Linked DNA regions of Luteolibacter sp. Y139. The protein of the gene in region 1 binds, or shares a complex with, the protein of each later gene. Links are inferred from orthologs where the notes say so. Each region holds a gene or a part of one and is shown on either strand. Other genes may lie near its edges. The genes, in order: smc and WKV53_RS07055.

Region 1 (9,117 bases):
TACACGCTGCACTTCTTCCATCCGTCGCTCGGACTGGTCGGCTTCGATCCGAAGGATGAGCTGGCACCGGCGAATCTGTTAGAGGAGCCATCCGAACGAGAAGCCTACTGGAACCATGCGGTGCCGGTGGGTCGTTTCGCGCCGGAGTTGAAGGTGATCCTGGTCGCCGAGCCACCCGATCCGCAGGCGATGCTCGACGAAGCGGCGCAGGAAATCGGCGACCGCGCGGATCTGCCCAAGCCCGGCAGCGGTCTCATGGACAAGGCCTCCACGCTGGGACTCGGGCTTGCTGGTGGGGCGATGCTCGGCGCGGGCTGGATCATCGGAGCACTTGGCAAGGCGGAAAGCTTGCTTGGGAGCGGCCATGGCCCCGGGAGCACTCGCCATTCCGGTGGGCCGGGAGCACTCGACCGCCTCCGCGAATGGGCCGAAAAGCATTGGGAGCAACTCGCAGACAGCCGCAATCGCGAGATTGATCGGTTGATGAAATTGATGGAAACGAATCCCGATGAGGGGCTTCGTTATGCGCTGCCTCTCGCAGGCATCGAACAATCGCGCGGCACCGCGCGCCCCACGTGGAAGCTCGGCATGAAAGACGCTCGCTTCAAGATGGGCCATGGAGGTGGAGCGATCGATGGCTGGGACATCGCCAATGACGCCCGGCTGAAACTTGAGCGGCAGTACCGTGAAGCCGCCAAGCGCGAGGTCGCGCTCGGCCGCCATGAACGCGCGGCCTACATTTATGGAAATCTGTTAGGGGATTGGGCCAGCGCGGCGAAGGCGCTGGCCGATGCGGGGCGCTACCGCGACGCCGTGGCCATTTACCTCCACAAGCTCAATAACCGCGCCGCCGCCGCAAAGTGCCTGGAAGACGCGGGCCTGCTGCTGCAGGCCGCCGCCGCCTATGCGGAAGCCAAGCAGTTCGAAAAAGCCGGCGACCTCCACGCGAAACTCGGCAACCACGCCGAAGCACGGGAGATGTGGCTCGCGGAACTCGAAGCGCAGCGTGACCCGCTGGAAAAGGGACGGCTGCTCGCCACCAAGCTCAATGACCGGCCGGCGGCGCTGGCGTTGTTAGACCAGACCTGGAAGAGCGGAAACCGTCCGGAAGAAGCCTTGCAGATGATGTTTGGCACCCTCCGCCAGGACAATGATCTGACCGCCAGCGTGGATCTGTTGGACTCAATGTTCGAACATCGGGTCGGCTCACTACCCTTGGATGCGAAGCTGAAAATCGGATTCTCACAATCAAATGGTTGGAACACCCCGGAGTTGCGAGCGGCCTTGGAAAGGCAAGCCTACCGGCGAATCGGCGAGGCGCTGACAGCCCAAAGTAACGACAGCAAGGCACTGCTCGATTTCCTGCCGAAACTCGACCCTGACGACCTGCTGCTCCAGCGCGATGCCAAGCGCTATTCGATCCGGAAGAACCCGCCCCGGGTTCCCAAGTCCGGCCCGCCCACAGGCACTCTGAAGCCGGAGCAGATCATCACGGTCTCCAGCCACATCCGCTGGGATTCGATTGCGCCCCTGCCGAGGGGCATCTCCATCGCCGGTTATGGCCAGGAGATGCTCGCCGTCGGCCAGCTCCGTGACAATGGCTGCCACACCTCCGCGCTGCGAACGTCGGATGATCCGGGCGATTCGCCGGTCCGGCACCTGGCGGTCACCTCGGCGCGTGGCAGCGGCCGGCTGTTTCATTTTACAAAATTCGGCCGCCTGCACTATCGCGCGCTCGACCGCGTGAGGCATTCCGGCGACGACGCGCTTGGCACACTGCGCGGCATCCTGGCCGCAGGCCCATTCGGCGACGAGGGAGACTTCGCATTGCTGCAGTACACCGCGACCTCGTCGCTGTGCGTCCACATCTACTCGGAGATGGCCGAGCTGCGACGGGCAATCCCGATCGACCTCGCACCGCCCGATGTGACCGGACTCGACTGGCACATCGCCGGTCGCGGCGGCCATCTCTGCATCGCCACCGCAGGCTTCGTAGCCTGGCGTTTTCCCGACGGCCAGTTCACCACCATGAGCCTGGGAGAAAGCCCTTCAAGCCTTCACCTCTCTCCAAGGAGTGGAACTTTCGAGGCATTGGTGTCGGTGGGCAGGGAAGTGTTGGTGATCGACTTCCCGAAGCCGGGCAAGGACCCCGAGCCGGTGAATCTCTTCTCTGATCCTCTTGCCAATCTCCCTCCTGCCACGTGCTACTTGCCTGACGGCTCCATCGTCGTCGCGCATCGCGGCGGTGGATCAGTCTATGCGCCAGGTGTTAGACTAAAAGCCAACGCCACCCTGACCTATCCACGCGATGCCGGCGATCCCTTGGCGGTGTGTTCGCGAGGTAACGGCGGCTTCGCGATCCTCACCCAAACCGGCAAGCTGATCGCGTTTGCGAAATGAAGGGCCGATTGGCGCAACGGTCATAGACCGCCACTACAGCTCAAAAAAATCGAGGGACGGAAAGCACACCCACCCGGGTCTACCCTCCGTCCCTCATCCCTCTTCTGTCGGAAGAACCGTTTGTCTGTTAAGCGTCGAGTCGCAGCGCTGCTTTCTGTGCGGCGGTCTTCGCCTCGCCCTTGCTCGCCACGTCGTCGGCGCTGGTAAGGCGCATGCCCACCGGCTTGGAAACGCCGAACTCTTCCATCGTCACGCCATACATCACGTCGGCGCGCGCCATGGTGCGCTTCGAGTGGGTCACGATGATGAACTGGCTGTTATCGATGAAGCGATCCAGCACCTTGACGAAGCGGTTGATGTTCGACTCGTCGAGCGGCGCATCAAGTTCGTCGAGCACGCAGAATGGGCTGGGCTTGATCATGTAGATCGAGAACAGCAGCGCCACCGCGGTCATCGAGCGCTCACCACCGGAAAGCAGCGAGATGCTTTGCAGCTTCTTGCCCGGCGGTTTGGCGATCACCTCGATGCCGGATTCAAGCGGATCGTTCTCGTCCTGCAGCAGCAGGTCAGCCTGGCCCTTCTCGCCGAAGAGCTCCTTGAACATATCCCGGAAATTGATCTTCACCTGCGCGAAGGTCTCGGAGAAGCGGCGCTGGGTCTCCTCGTTGATCTTCTCGATCACCTCGATGAGGTTCGCCTTGGAGCTGACGAGGTCGTCGTAGTTCGAGCGGACTTCGTTGAAGCGCTCTTCGAGTTCCTCGTATTCCTCGATGGCGTCGACATTGACAGGACCCATGCCGTCGAGACGGCGCTTGAGGTCGCCCACGATGGCCTCGACGAATTGCCAATCCGGCTCCCCGGTCATCTGCGGCGGAAGCTCGATTTCGTCGCTGCTCTTCGAGGCATCGACGACGATGATCGGCTGCTCATCCTCCTCGCCTTCACCATCACCTTCGTTTTCCACGAAGCTCTGGCGACCGCCGCGCGATTGCTGCGACTTTTGCGAAGCGATGCAGGAAAGCAACGCATGCGCATCCGGCTCGAAGGTAGCTAGCTCGACTTGGTGGCGTTCCAGAATGGAAGCGACCAGGCTTTCGAGGCGCAGCTCGATCTTGGTAATTGCGACTTCCTCGCGACCGCGCTGCTCGGCAGCCTTGGCGTGACGGCGACGGGCCTCGGAAAGTTCGGCCTCGGCCTTGTCGATCGCTTCGAGCAACTCGTTGCGGCGAGCCGAGCGGGACTCGATCTCCATCGCGAGGTCTTCCGCCTCGGCTTGGTGGGTTTCGACTTCCTCGGCGAGGCGCGCATTCTCCGCAGCGGCGGACTCAATGCGCTGGACGAAGGACTCGATCTCCGTCTCGCGGCGGATCGAAAGCTCGCGCAGTTCGCTGAGGCGCGCCTCCATCGGCTGCTGTTGCGCTTCGGCAGCGTGCTTCGCCTGGCGTTCGACGGCGAGCGAGGTGCGCAGCTCATTGAGCGCTTGGGCCAGCTCCGCTTCGTCGCGCTGTGAACCTTCGACTTGCGATTGAAGGCGACGCTGATCTTCCTCGTGACCCTCGAGACGCTCGCGAGCCATCGCGAGTTCACTTTCGAGTCCACTGCGGCTGTCGTTCGCGGCCTGCTCACGATTCTCAAGTTCGCCGCGTTCCCACTGCACGTTCTCGATCTTCGTCTGCACGCTCTCGACCTCGCGCGTCGCGAGCGTGAGCTGGCCTTGCAGCGTGGAGAGCTCGACCTTGTGGCGCTGGATGCGCTCGCGGGCGATCTCGACTTCTTCCTGAAGCTGCGACAGCGAGGCCTCAAGATCGATCACGCGCTGGCGGGCGGCTTCCTCGGCCTCGACGAGTCCTGCGACCTCCGTCTCAAGGTCGCGGACTTCGTTCTGCAGCTCAAGGACCGAAACATTGCCTTCACCGGCATCGCCGCCATGAATCACGCCTTCGGCACCGATCAGCTCCCCGGCTTGCGTGACCATCGTCACGTCGGCCAACGACGAGCGCAGGCGCATCGCGGTCGCGTAATTTGGAACGATGAGCACCTTCTCCAGCAGCTTCTCGATGACCCGGGCGACACGCGGATCAGACTTCACCTTGTCCAGCGCCCAGCCGATCGCGCCTTCCGGCACAGCTTCCATCTGGGTGCTGACCGAATGACCGACAAAGGACTCTGGCAGGATCGAAGCCACGCCGAGACGCTTCTCGGTAAGGCGTGAGATGATCGCATCGGCGAGCTTCTCATCCGAAACCAGAACGGCTTGCAAGTGCTTGCCGAGAGCAGTCTCGATCGCACGAGCGCAGGAGCGGTCGGCCTCGATGAAGCCGGCGAGCACGCCGTGGATACCGGGCTTGAAGCGCTCGGCATCGTCGAGTCCATCGAGCACCTTGCGGGTGCCCTTTTCAAAGCCTTCACCGCTGGCGACAAGCTGGCGGACAACCTTCAGGCGCGAGTCGCGCTGGGCCAAAATCTTGTTCGCCTCCGTCGCCGCGGTGCGCGAGGCATCGAGGTCGCCGCGGGTGTGCTGATAGGTGCGCTCGGCCTTCTGGAAGGCCTCCTCCAGCTCGCCGGTACGCGCGGAGTGCTCTTCCAACTCCACCACGATGCGATTGCGCTGCTCATTCGCTTCCTCGATCTCGAGGTTCAGGCGCTGCTCTTCATCCGCCAGCATGCGGGCGCGCTCCCGGCTGGTCTCAAGCTGAGCCAGCGAGCTTTCAATACGCGCCTGCGTGGAGGCAATGATCGTCTGAGCGCGGTTCGCTTCGGCGCGGGCTTCGCGGAGCTGGGCCTCGATCTCCTCACGACCGCCACGTGCCATCCGAGTCCGCTCTTCCTGATCGCCAAGTTGGATCTCCTGCTCGGCGATGCGGCGGGCGAGTTGCTCCAGCGCTTCATTCGCCGCGACGACATCGAACTCCTGCTGCGCGAGCTTATCACGGGTCGTCTCGATCTCCTCGCGGTTCTGGGAAATACGGCCTTCGAGTTCAGCCTTGCGCTCCTCATTGAAAGCGACGCGACCCTGCGCGGCGGACAACGCGTTGCGATGGGCGTTGAGCTGCTGACGAAGGTCGGCCAGTTCGCCTTCGAAGTTGCGCGCATCGAGGCGGGCGTCAGCCACAGCCTCTTCCTTGGGAGCCATCTGACGCTCAAGATCGAACTCCGCCGACTCCAGCGAGCGGATGGAAGTCTTCAGCTCATCGCGCTCGGCGGTGAACTCGACGAAGCGCTTGTGACCGAGATGAGTGTCGAGGATCCGCACATCGCCGGCCAGCGCCTGATAGCGGCGCGCCTTGGCGACCTGCCGCTTCAGCGAGTTCATCCGGCGCTCCTGCTCGGCGAGCACGTCGGAAACGCGCAGCAGGTTCGCCTCGGTGAACTCCAGCTTGCGTAGCGCTTCCTTCTTCTCGCGCTTATATTTGGTGATGCCCGCGGCTTCTTCGAAAACCATGCGGCGCTCTTCCGGCTTCGAGGAAAGGATTTGGTCGATCTGGCCCTGCGCCATGATCGAGTAGGCGGTGCGGCCGATCCCGGTATCCATCAGCATGTCGTGGATGTCCTTCAGGCGGCAGAGCGTGCCATTGATCCGGTACTCGGACTTGCCATCGCGGAAGACCCGGCGTGTTAGGGAGACCTCGTTGTAGTCCACCTTCAGCGCAGCCTCGCAATCGGCCATCGTCATGGTCACTTCGGCCATCCCGAGCGGCTTGCGCTTCTCGGTGCCGTTGAAAATCACGTCCGACATTTCCCCACCGCGCAGGGCCTTGGCGGAAGTCTCACCGAGCACCCAGCGGATGGCGTCCACCACGTTCGACTTGCCGCAGCCATTCGGGCCGACGATGCCGGTGACTCCTTTGTGGAACTCGATACGCGTCTTGTCCGCGAAGGACTTGAAGCCGTGCATCTCCAGCGATTTTAAATACATGCGACAGAAGCGGGTTAGAGGTTCAGTCCGAGAGGGATTCCGGACATCGGCCACCGTAACCCGGAAATCCCCACGGGAAAGCTTCCGGCCGGATTAGCTCCACATATTGTGGTCTATTTCGATTTTAGATACCACCTGTTGAGATTTGTGAACTTTAAGAAGTCCAAATCATTTTGTAGCCGCCTTCTAGTCCGCTTGCTTGGGCAATAGTCTAGAGGGAAAATCGGGCTGGTCCTCGTCGGACTCCTGATGATTGGCGCAATCGTCAGCCTTTTCTGAGAATCCTTCCTACCTACCCAATCGAGCTAGGAATCCGAGCTTGAGTTGTAAGACAACCTGTCGTCTACTTTCGGCCTGCCATAGTATGTCCTCCGCAGTGCTTTCCGAATTCCTGACCGTCTCCCGCGCAGCCCACGACAAGCTCGTCGAAGCCGCTTATCAATCCCGTGGCTACACCGCCCAAGAAGCGGCCGAGGGAGCGAAGCTGGCCGCGGAAGCGGCCCGGCACGGCATCCGCACTCACCACGCGCTCAAGGCCTTGCACCTTGACCACCTTTTCGGCAGCGCCACCGGCGGCTGCGTCCCGGGTGCCGAGATCGAGGTCGTGAAGTCCCGCTTTGCCGGCTCCGAGATCTGGAATGCCCACCGCAAGCTCGGCCAGAGCGTCGCCTACCAGGCCATCGAGCGCTGCATCGAGCTCGCCGACCAATACGGCATCGGCCAGGTCAGCGTGGACAATGCCTTCCACTACTTGTGGGGCGGCGGCTACGTGATGGAGGCCGCCGAGCGCGGCTACATCGCCTACACCAATTGCACCTCCACCCTCGCGGAAGTGGTTCCTTTCGGCGGCAAGTTCCCCACCCTTGGCACCAATCCTCACTCCTGGGGCTTCCCCACGACCGAGGCGGTCGGATTCCCGGTCGTCAGCGACTGGGCCACCTCCACCGTCGCCATGGGCCGCGTCCAGGTCCTCAAGCGCGAGGGCAAATCCCTGCCTCCCGGCGCCGCCGTCGACAAGGATGGCAAGCCGACCACCGATCCGAATGAGGTCGCCGCGCTGCTGCCCTTCGGCGCGCACAAGGGCTACGCCATGTGCCTGCTCAACGAGCTCTACGCTGGTCTCATCGGTGGCTCGCTGCCGACCCTCCGCGGTCGTTCCGCGCTGGCTCCGGCCGGTGAAAAGACCACCGCCTCCTTCTACTTCCAAGTCATCCACCCCGACGCGCTCTCCGCCGGCGACTTCGCCAAGGGCCGCGATCAGATGGAAAACCTCAAGGTCGTGCTGAAGGACATCTTCGGTCACGGCAACGAGAACTGCATCCTCCCCGGCCAATTCGAAGCCGAAGCCCGCAAGAAGTCGGACGACGCCGGCGGCCTCCACTTTACCGCCGCCGAGCTCATGGAGTTCAACCAGCTCGCCGCCGAACTCGGCGTGAAGGAACTCGAGCCGATCGACTGAGCCTTCCGGTTACACACGTTCCCTTTTCCGAGGCCCGGCCAGAAATGGTCGGGCCTTTTTAGCGTCGCAGGCCCACCGTCACAGGCCCGGCTGGCATACTCCGCCCGTCGATTTCGCGGACAGCCACCACGCCACGGATGGCGGAGGTGACGAACACCTCATCGGCCGAGGCCACGTCAGCTGCAGTCAGCACGCCCTCCTTCACCTCCACCCGCTGCATGACCCGCCGCCTCATCGTGCCGGCAAGGCACCCCGAAGACAGCGGCGGCGTGGAGATCACCCCATCCTTCACCAGAAACACATTTGCCGCGGAAGTTTCACACAGCTCCCCGCGCGTATTGAAGAACAGCGGCTCATCGCCCCCAGCCCGGCGTGCCTCATCAAGCGCGACCAGGTTCTCCGCATAAGACGCGCACTTCAGGCCGGCCAATGGCGAACGCTCGTTCCGGGGGAATTCCGATGTCACCAGCGTCATCGACTCGGCCGGCAGCGGACTGGCAACAGCAGTGATCCACATCAACGCTCCAGCCCCGCGAGCCAGATCCCGCAAGTCCCCCGTCCCGGCCGTCATGGCAATTCGAACCCGCGCGCGTTGGCCCGCCAGCTCAGTCCGCTCTAACAAACCGATGATCGCCTCTTCGATTCCCTCGCCCTCAAAGTCCCATCTCAACCTCGCCGCCCCTGCCGTCATACGCTCCAGATGCAGCTCCAGCGCGACCGGCTTCCCATCAAGCGCCAGCACTGTCTCGAAAAGGCCCAGCCCATTCGTCAACCCGCGGTCCGTCGGAGATACCGCCAGCGGGCCATCGAGAAAGTCGCCATTGCACCAGATCCAGCTCACGGCCGCGATGTTGCGCCAACCTCACACACATCGGAAAGCCCGCATTGCGCGACCCCGCTTCCGGCTCTCCAATAGGGCACGCCCTTGAACTACCTCGCCCACCTCCTCCTGGCCGAAGACGATCCCCTCTCCCGGATCGGCAATCTGCTCGGTGATTTCGTGGCCGGGCGACCGGAAGCACTCACGCAGAAGCTCCCCCTGCGAGTGGTGCAAGGCATCGTCCGCCATCGCTCGATCGACCGCTTCGCCGACGAGCATCCGGTAACCGCACGGTTGAAAGCCTTGGTAGCCCCGGAGCGCCGCCGCTTTGCCGGCGTGATCGTCGACCTCGTCCACGACCACTTTCTCACCCGTCACTGGGACCGCCACAGCCCGTGGCCGCTCAGGGAGTTCATCGACACCTGCAACACGGCCCTGCGCGATCACTTCGAACTCCTACCACCCTTTCTCGCCGACACCTTGGAAGAGCGAATCACCGACGACTGGCTCGGCCACTATGGC
Region 2 (7,508 bases), on another replicon or contig:
GGGTTTCATGGTGACCAGCAAGAATGGTCACCGCTCGGTTCCCACCGAGGCGGGCAGTTTGATCGGTGGCGGCATCATGCTCGTCATGGGAATTGCGGCCACGGCGGTGGGAGCAAACCTTGGAGGTCCTTTGCCATTGTTCGGCCTCGTCTTCATCGGACTCGCGATCTACTCGATCATCAACGGCACCAGCAAAGCGACAGGTTACCGTGATGCTGAAAAATCATTTATGCAGCAGAGAAACGACTTGATTGACCAGATCGACGAGGCCCGACGGAATTAACCGTCTAATAACTTACGAAGAACCACGGTATCCGGATTCAGTTGTCGAGTTGCATGGGGCAGGGAGCGCATGCAAAGTGATGCACCGTGAAAACCCTCGCCAGCTTCTTGATCCGTCACGCTACCGGCCGCGACGCCCCTCGAATCGCCGGAATCCAAGTTCGCTCGTGCCAAGCTGCCTGCAAGGGCTTGGTGCCTGAGACGAAGCTTCGCCAGTTGGATGCATCCCGCCGTGCCGTAGAGTGGAAGGACGTGCTGGGAACGCCCTGTGAGCAGACGATTCTGGTCGCGATGAAAGGCACCCGGATGGCCGGATTCTGCACCTTCTCCCAATCACAGGATCCGGATGCCGGTCCGACGACCGCGGAGATCGGTTCGTTCTTCGTCGATCCGCTCGCCTGGGGACGCGGCGCGGGTCACGAGTTGGCGGAGGAGGCCCTGGACCAAGCCAAGCGCCGGGGCTACTCGCGCGTCACCCAGTGGGTGATTGGTGCGAACGACCGGGCGAAGCGCTTCTGTGAGAGTATCGGTTTTTCGCCGGATGGCGTGGAAAAGACCGAAGACATTTCCGGCTGTCCGGTCCGAGAGCTGCGCTATGTGAGGGCGCTGTGAGAAAGGGATTCAAGGTTCCCCTCCGATGTTCGACGTGTGGATCTCCTTCACTGCGGGGAGGTCGGCGAGGGAATTGAGGAGTTCGCGCAGATGCCGACGCGGCAGGTGCACCTCGATGCTGGCTCGGACTTGTCCGTCCTCAAGCGACTCGATCTGCATCTGGCGGGCTGTGGCGTGAAATACCTCGCGCAGACGCTCGATGCGGATCCGGGTCTTGCCATGGTCGGGCTCGAAGAGCAGCTCGATGGAGACCGCGCGCATCCCGCCGAGGTGACGGATTTCCCAGCCCTGCACGGCAGTAAGGACGGTCCTCATCAGCAGGCTGAGCGCGAGCGCTCCCACCAGATGCCCAGCCCCCGCGGCCATTCCCACGGCTGCGGTCGCCCAGATGGTGGCGGCAGTGGTCATTCCCGAGATATTGGAGCGATCATGGAGAATCGCTCCTGCGCCTAGGAAGCCGATACCAGTGACGATCTGCGCGGCGACGCGCCCGGAATCCCCGGTGGTCGAGGTGAAAGCGTAGGAGATCATCGTGAAGGCCGCCGACCCGAGACAGACGAGCATGAGGGTGCGAAGTCCTGCCGGCTTTTCATGACGCTCCCGTTCCGCGCCGATCAGCGCGCCGGAGATCACGGCCGCGAGGGCGAGAAGAATTTCCAGCCACGGCGACGGGACGATTCCCCGCAACCCGCCGGTAATCCAATCTGCAAGGAGAGATGGCTGAAACGATATTGCCACAATAGCTAGGGTCGCTCCACCACAAGCCCCGGGGCAAGCGAGAATGACGGCGGGGAATTTCGGCAACCCGCGCCCGGCGAATGGAGGTTGCGTGAAAACACGTGGCATAGAAACATCCGCGCCGTGCACGAAAGCGTCGAGCGATTGATTCAAGCAGCCCTCGCAGAGGACATCGGGTCGGGAGACCTGACGTCGCAATACTTTGTCCCCGGAGACCGCCGCGCGACTGGCTTCATCGTGGCCCGCGAATCCGGCGTGCTTTCCGGCGGGGAAGTCGCCGTCGAAGTCTTCCACCGGATCGATCCGTCGGTGGAGGCCACGCTGCTTGTCGAGGATGGCAGCCGGATCGCCGAAGGTGCATTTCTGATCAAGCTCGAAGGTCCGGCCCGTTCGGTGCTTACCGCCGAGCGCACGGCCCTCAATTTCCTCCAGCGCATGAGCGGGGTTGCCAGCGCGACCTGGCAGTATGTGGAGGCGGTGAAGGGCACCAACGCCAGCATCCTCGACACCCGCAAGACCATCCCCGGCTGGCGCTATCTGGACAAGCTGGCGGTGACGCATGGCGGCGGCGTGAACCATCGCATGGGGCTCTATGATCGCGTGATGGTGAAGGACAATCACCTCGTCGCTGAAGGCCGCTTGGAAGAACTTCAGGAGGCGATTTCGAATCTCAAGGCCGAGCACCCCGGGGTGGAAGTGGAACTCGAGGCGGACAGTCTGGAGCAAGTCGAAGCCTTCCTCGGGCTGGAAGGTGTCGATCATCTGTTGCTCGATAACATGACGCTCGGCGAGCTGCGGCAGGCCGTCGAGTTGCGCGGCGACAGGGCGTCCCCGCTGTTAGAAGCGAGTGGTGGCGTGACCATCGACACGGTGGGCGGCATCGCCGCGACCGGTGTCGATTTCATTTCGGTGGGCGCCATCACGCACTCGGTGCGGGCTCTGGACTTGGCCTTGGACTTTGTGAAGAAGGAATGAGTTGCATCTGGCAAGACGTGGAGTTGCCCGCCGGCTTCCGCTTGGATTTCCGGGAGACGACCGGCTCGACCAATGATGATGTCCGTGAAGCCGCGCGTGCGGGCGCCCCAGCCGGACTGGTGGTCGTAGCCGGGCGTCAGCAATCGGGCAGGGGTCGCCGGGGTGCGGCGTGGGTCTGCCCGCCCGGTGAGGGGCTGGCGTTTTCAGTCCTGCTGCGCCTAACAGAACCGAAGGCGTTGTGGCCCCGGCTGTCCTTGGCAGCGGGGCTTGCCGTCGCTGAAGGGCTCGACCGTCACGGAGTGGCCGCGGAGGTGAAGTGGCCGAACGATGTCTGGATCAATGGCAAGAAGATCGCCGGAATTCTGGTCGAAGCGGGCGAGGATTTCGTGGTCGTCGGCATCGGGATCAATGTCGGCGTGACCGAGTTCCCCCAAGCGCTGGAAGACAGCGCCACTTCGCTGGCGCTGGAATGTGGCGAAGCTCCGGAACTGCCGCTGGTGCTTGCTTCGATGTTAGAGCGCCTGCCGGTGTGGCAGGCGAAGATCGGTGCGGACTTCGATGAACTATTACGTCGCTTCCGCGAGCGCTGCGCCCTGACAGGCGAGCGCGTCCGCCTGACCGCTGCGGATGGAGTTCTCGTCGGCGAAGCCGCCGGTATCGGCGACGGTGGCGAGTTGCTGGTCCGCACGTCCGAAGGCATCCGCCGGATCGTCCAAGCGGAGGAAGTGCGCGTGGTGGAAAGCTGAGAAATTCAGGCTTCCGATTCCTCAAACTCCTCTTCCTCGATGTGAGCCGCCGCGGTGTGGAGGCGCCGCTCGATCTCGATCTCTCCTAACAGGTGGGTCTGGCGCAGGACGAACTGGTTCATCTTCATCAGTTCCAGCACGGCCAGGAAGGTGACGATGACCTCGGCCTTGGTGGTGGCGGTCTCGAACAGCGAGTCGAAGCGGGCCGCTTGGCCGGGGGCGAAGCGGAAGAGGAGCATCTCGATCTTATCGGCCACCGTGTAGCGGTCGTCCACGATGTCGCCGAGATCGTGCGATTCCTCGAAGCGCTTGAGGACGTTTTGGAACGCCCGGATCAGGTCGAAGATCGACACCTCGGCGAGACTGACCGGCTCCTCCGGCAGGTCCGGCTTTTCCGACTGATAGGCGAACGAACCCTCTTGCTCGACTTCCTTGAGGCTGAGGAAACCGGCCGCATCCTTGAATTTCTTGTACTCGATGAGCTGGCGGATCAGCTCCCAGCGCGGATCATCCTCTTCGGCGTCTTCTTCCGGCGGTTGGTCCTGGCGCGGCAGGAGGGTGCGGCTTTTCAGATACATCAGGTTCGCCGCCATCACGATGAATTCCGCGGCGAGATCGATGTTCAGGAGCCGGAAAGTGTCGATGTAATCGAGATACTGGCTGGTGATGCGGGAGATCGAAATATTGTGGATGTCCACCTCATCCTTCTTGATGAGGTAAAGAAGCAGGTCCAGAGGACCCTCGAAAATATCCAGTTTGACCTTGTAGTCGGCGCCTTCCACGGCCGGACAGGTAGGGGATCCCACCACAACGGGCGAGGGGAAATTTGCGCTCGCCTGCACAAGGCTCCACCATTGTAATCCGGCGCTCCCCCGGGGCAGCATCATGGAGGCGGATCAAACGCAATCGTTCAATCAGAAGCTGAGCCAGTGGATCGCGAGCCAAGGGTTCTGGTTCCAGCTCCGGCACTCGATGTCGGGTGGGGGGGGCTGGGCCATGACTTTCAACCATCTCACGCGGTTGGCGTTCAAAATCCTGATTGCCCTGCTGGTCGCGGCGGCTGTTTTCGGGATGTGGCTGATCAAGCGGGTGGATTCCGCGCATTTCGTGACGTCACTCAATAACGGCTTGGCCAAGGGCCTTTCCGCCAGCGAGGCACAGATCGTCGAACTCCGCCGCACGCAGGGCGACGCCCAGATCCGCCGGATTGTCGTCGAGGGCGGGGACAAGAGCTACTTCCGCAGCCTGGATGCCGGGAATATCCGTTTCAAAATGCCCCTCATGGCAGGCCTGGCCGGACAGTGGAAAGCCGGAACCTTGCAGGCGAAGTGGCTGGAGATGGAAGTGAAGGGGGGGGCGGATTCGGCGGATCAGGCAAAGGTTCTTGGCGACTCCGTGTTCCGGGATTGGGAGGCCTTCGATTTCTCGTCGGTGGAAGTGGACGAGTCGTCGATCCGCTGGGGGTATTCCCAGCGCACGGCCGGCCGCATCGAAAAGAGCCGCATGATCGCGACCCGCTCGCCGGACGGATGGCACTTGGTTTTCACCGGTGGCCGGTTTTCCCAGAACTGGCTGCGGGATCTTGCGATTGAGAGCCTGACCGTCGAACTGAGCCGCAGCGGAATTCACATCAAGGACGGCAAGTTCAAGTGCGGCGAAGGCACCGTGGCCTTCAGGGATCTCGCGGTGGCTGGCGGCGAAAAGCCACAGGTGTCCGGTAAGGTGGAATTCACGAAAGTGGCCCTTTCCTCGCTGCTCCCGGAAGCGGCGACGCGAATCGTGGAAGGGACGATTTCCGGCGAACTTGGCGCATCCGGATCGACCAACACGGTGGATGGGATTCAGTTCGAAGGCGACCTTACGTTAACGGAAGGCTCGATGATCAGCCTGCGGGAGGAACGGATCGAACTCTTCAAATCACTGGCCCTGGCGGACCGCTTCCACAGCTATCGCAAGATCGACTTCAACCGCGGCAGTTTCCACGTCAAGACGGGTGGGGGATCAATGAAACTGACCAGCGTCGATCTCATGGCCTCCGATCTGATGACCATGCAGGGCCGGATGGACGTGCGCTATCCGACCGACCAGGAGCTATCCGGACCCGAGGGCACGAATCTTCCTGCCAAGTTTGCGCCGGTCTTTGATCCCAAGGCCACCACCGAGAACAACAAGGGGGATGATCTCTCGCTCTCGAAGGCGGGCAAGGCTTCCTCAGCGAACGGGAAGGGCACGGAGATTTTCGACCGCCGCGCCCAGGAGCGCCTCAATGACCAGCTCAGGCAAGAGGACATGATCCGCCGCTCCCAATCGCTCCGCTGCAGCGGTGGTGTGCGCATCTCCATCCCCGGCGACGCCTTTGACCGGAATCTCACCTTGCGGGAGACTTTTCCGGTCGATCCCGGCAGCGGCCGGATTGCCTTGGACGTTCCGCTCGATGGCACCCTCTTCGAGCTGACCCGCCGTCAGGCGGATGAGATCAACAAGCTCATCGAAAAGCGCGAGGGTCGCTGATGAGACAAGCCGAATCCGCCTGACTTTGGTGGATCGGGCCGACTTATCAAAAACGATCTCCGGCGATCAGCTCGCCGAGGCCGCGAGGCCAAGGCTGGCGTAGATCTCGCGAGTCGCCTTGCTCTTGTTGAGCGTGTAGAAGTGGATGCCGTCCACGTCGTGATCGAGCAGCTCGGCGCATTGCTGCGCGGCATAGTGAATGCCGACCTTTTCCACGGCCGCGGGATCGGCCTTGGCGCGGTCCAGCGCCCGCAGGAGCTTTGCGGGGTAGCGTGCACCGGCCGCGAGTTCTGCCATCCTCGCCATGCCGGCCAGCGAGGTTACAGGCATGATGCCTGCGATGATTGGCACGTTGATGCCGTGGAGGCGGCATCGGTCGCGGAAGTCGAAGAAGTCGTGGTTGTCGAAGAACAGCTGCGTGCAGATGTAGTCCGCGCCTTCATCGACCTTCGCCTTCAGATGGTCGAGTTCCAGCAGGCGGTTCGGCGTGGTAGGATGACCTTCGGGAAAACCGGCGACGCCGATGCCGAACCCGCGCGGGTCAGGGTGTGCGCCGGATTCATTGAACTTGCGGATGAAGCGGACCAGATCCGCCGCATGGCGGAAGTCACAGTCCGACCAATCGTAGTTCGGCCAATCGCGCGGCGGGTCTCCGCGCAATGCCAGGATATTGCTGACCCCGGCCGCGGCGTAGCGGCGCAGGATCTCCTCGATCTGCGGTTCGCTGTGGCCGACGCAGGTCAGGTGAGGGACCGGGGGGACGGAGGTGGTCTGCTTGATCTTCACCACCAGCTCGTGGGTCATTTCCCGCGTGCTGCCACCCGCCCCGTAGGTCACGGAGACGAATGACGGCTGATAGGCCTCGAGTTCGACGATGGTCTTATAGAGGTCCTCCACGGCGGCGGCGGACTTCGGCGGGAAGAACTCGAAGGAAAAGGTCGGGCGGCGATTGGCCAGGATGTCGCGGATATGCATGCGCTGGAAGACGGCGGCAGCATGGGTCGCGGCGGGGCGCTGTGGGGAGCAAAAAACCGGTGCTGTCGCAACTTCGCGGAATCCCGGGAGTTTTCCACCTCGCAGACCGTAAAGGTCCCCGCTACCCTCGCTCCGGCCCATGAACTCCTCTCACTCCGCTTGGATCGCCCTGCTTCTCGTCGGCACTGCCATCGCGCAGGAGCCACCGAAGACGGACGATCAGCCTGCACCCCCGCCGCGCGGCGAAGGTGGCAAGGATAGGGACAAGGATCGTCCGGGCCCAGGCGGTCCTGGCAAGGACAAGGAGCGCGGCGGGCGCATGCTGGAACTGTGGATGAAGGCGGACACCGATGGTGACGGCTTTATCTCCGCGGCCGAATTCGCTTCCATGGAGCGTATCGGGCAACTTCCTGCGGAGAAGCGCGACGAGATCTTCAAGCGGCTCGACAAGGACGGCGACGGCCGCATCGACTTGAAGGAATTGCCGCGGCGTCCCCAGGGTGGCATGCCGCCTCTCGAAGAGGTTGACGCCAACAAGGACGGCAAGATTGTTTTCTCGGAGTTCAAGAATCTCGGCTTCGTTGCGAAGCTCCCGGAGGAGCGGCAACTGAAGATGTTCAATCGCATGGACCGGGACGGCGATGGCGCTCTGACCCCGAAGGACCGCCC

The links.
Region 2: the proteins of smc (region 1) and WKV53_RS07055 are in contact, whole or in part, in a crystal structure (PDB 3ZGX), measured with the Bacillus subtilis proteins. The link is inferred for Luteolibacter sp. Y139 from one-to-one orthologs.

The regions. Positions count from the first base shown.
Region 1 is NZ_JBBUKT010000006.1:229,568-238,684, reverse strand. The notes cover bases 2,328-6,677. They hold smc (chromosome segregation protein SMC), read right to left. Parts: upstream 6,317-6,677; coding sequence 2,528-6,316; downstream 2,328-2,527. Other genes in these bases: WKV53_RS16480 (bpX3 domain-containing protein), read left to right, coding at 2,328-2,400. Outside these bases: more of WKV53_RS16480, read left to right, coding at 1-2,327; WKV53_RS16470 (Ldh family oxidoreductase), read left to right, coding at 6,693-7,775; WKV53_RS16465 (aminotransferase class IV), read right to left, coding at 7,834-8,616; WKV53_RS16460 (acyl carrier protein phosphodiesterase), read left to right, coding at 8,701-9,117. UniProt on the Bacillus subtilis protein: Required for chromosome condensation and partitioning.
Region 2 is NZ_JBBUKT010000002.1:505,980-513,487, forward strand. Bases 2,248-4,988 are described here. They hold WKV53_RS07055 (segregation and condensation protein A), read right to left. Parts: upstream 4,136-4,988; coding sequence 3,359-4,135; downstream 2,248-3,358. Other genes in these bases: nadC (carboxylating nicotinate-nucleotide diphosphorylase), read left to right, coding at 2,248-2,607; WKV53_RS07050 (biotin--[acetyl-CoA-carboxylase] ligase), read left to right, coding at 2,604-3,353; WKV53_RS07060 (hypothetical protein), read left to right, coding at 4,239-4,988. Outside these bases: WKV53_RS07030 (hypothetical protein), read left to right, coding at 1-283; WKV53_RS07035 (GNAT family N-acetyltransferase), read left to right, coding at 370-894; WKV53_RS07040 (MgtC/SapB family protein), read right to left, coding at 904-1,581; more of nadC, read left to right, coding at 1,756-2,247; more of WKV53_RS07060, read left to right, coding at 4,989-5,864; metF (methylenetetrahydrofolate reductase [NAD(P)H]), read right to left, coding at 5,931-6,839; WKV53_RS07070 (EF-hand domain-containing protein), read left to right, coding at 6,979-7,508. UniProt on the Bacillus subtilis protein: Participates in chromosomal partition during cell division. May act via the formation of a condensin-like complex containing Smc and ScpB that pull DNA away from mid-cell into both cell halves.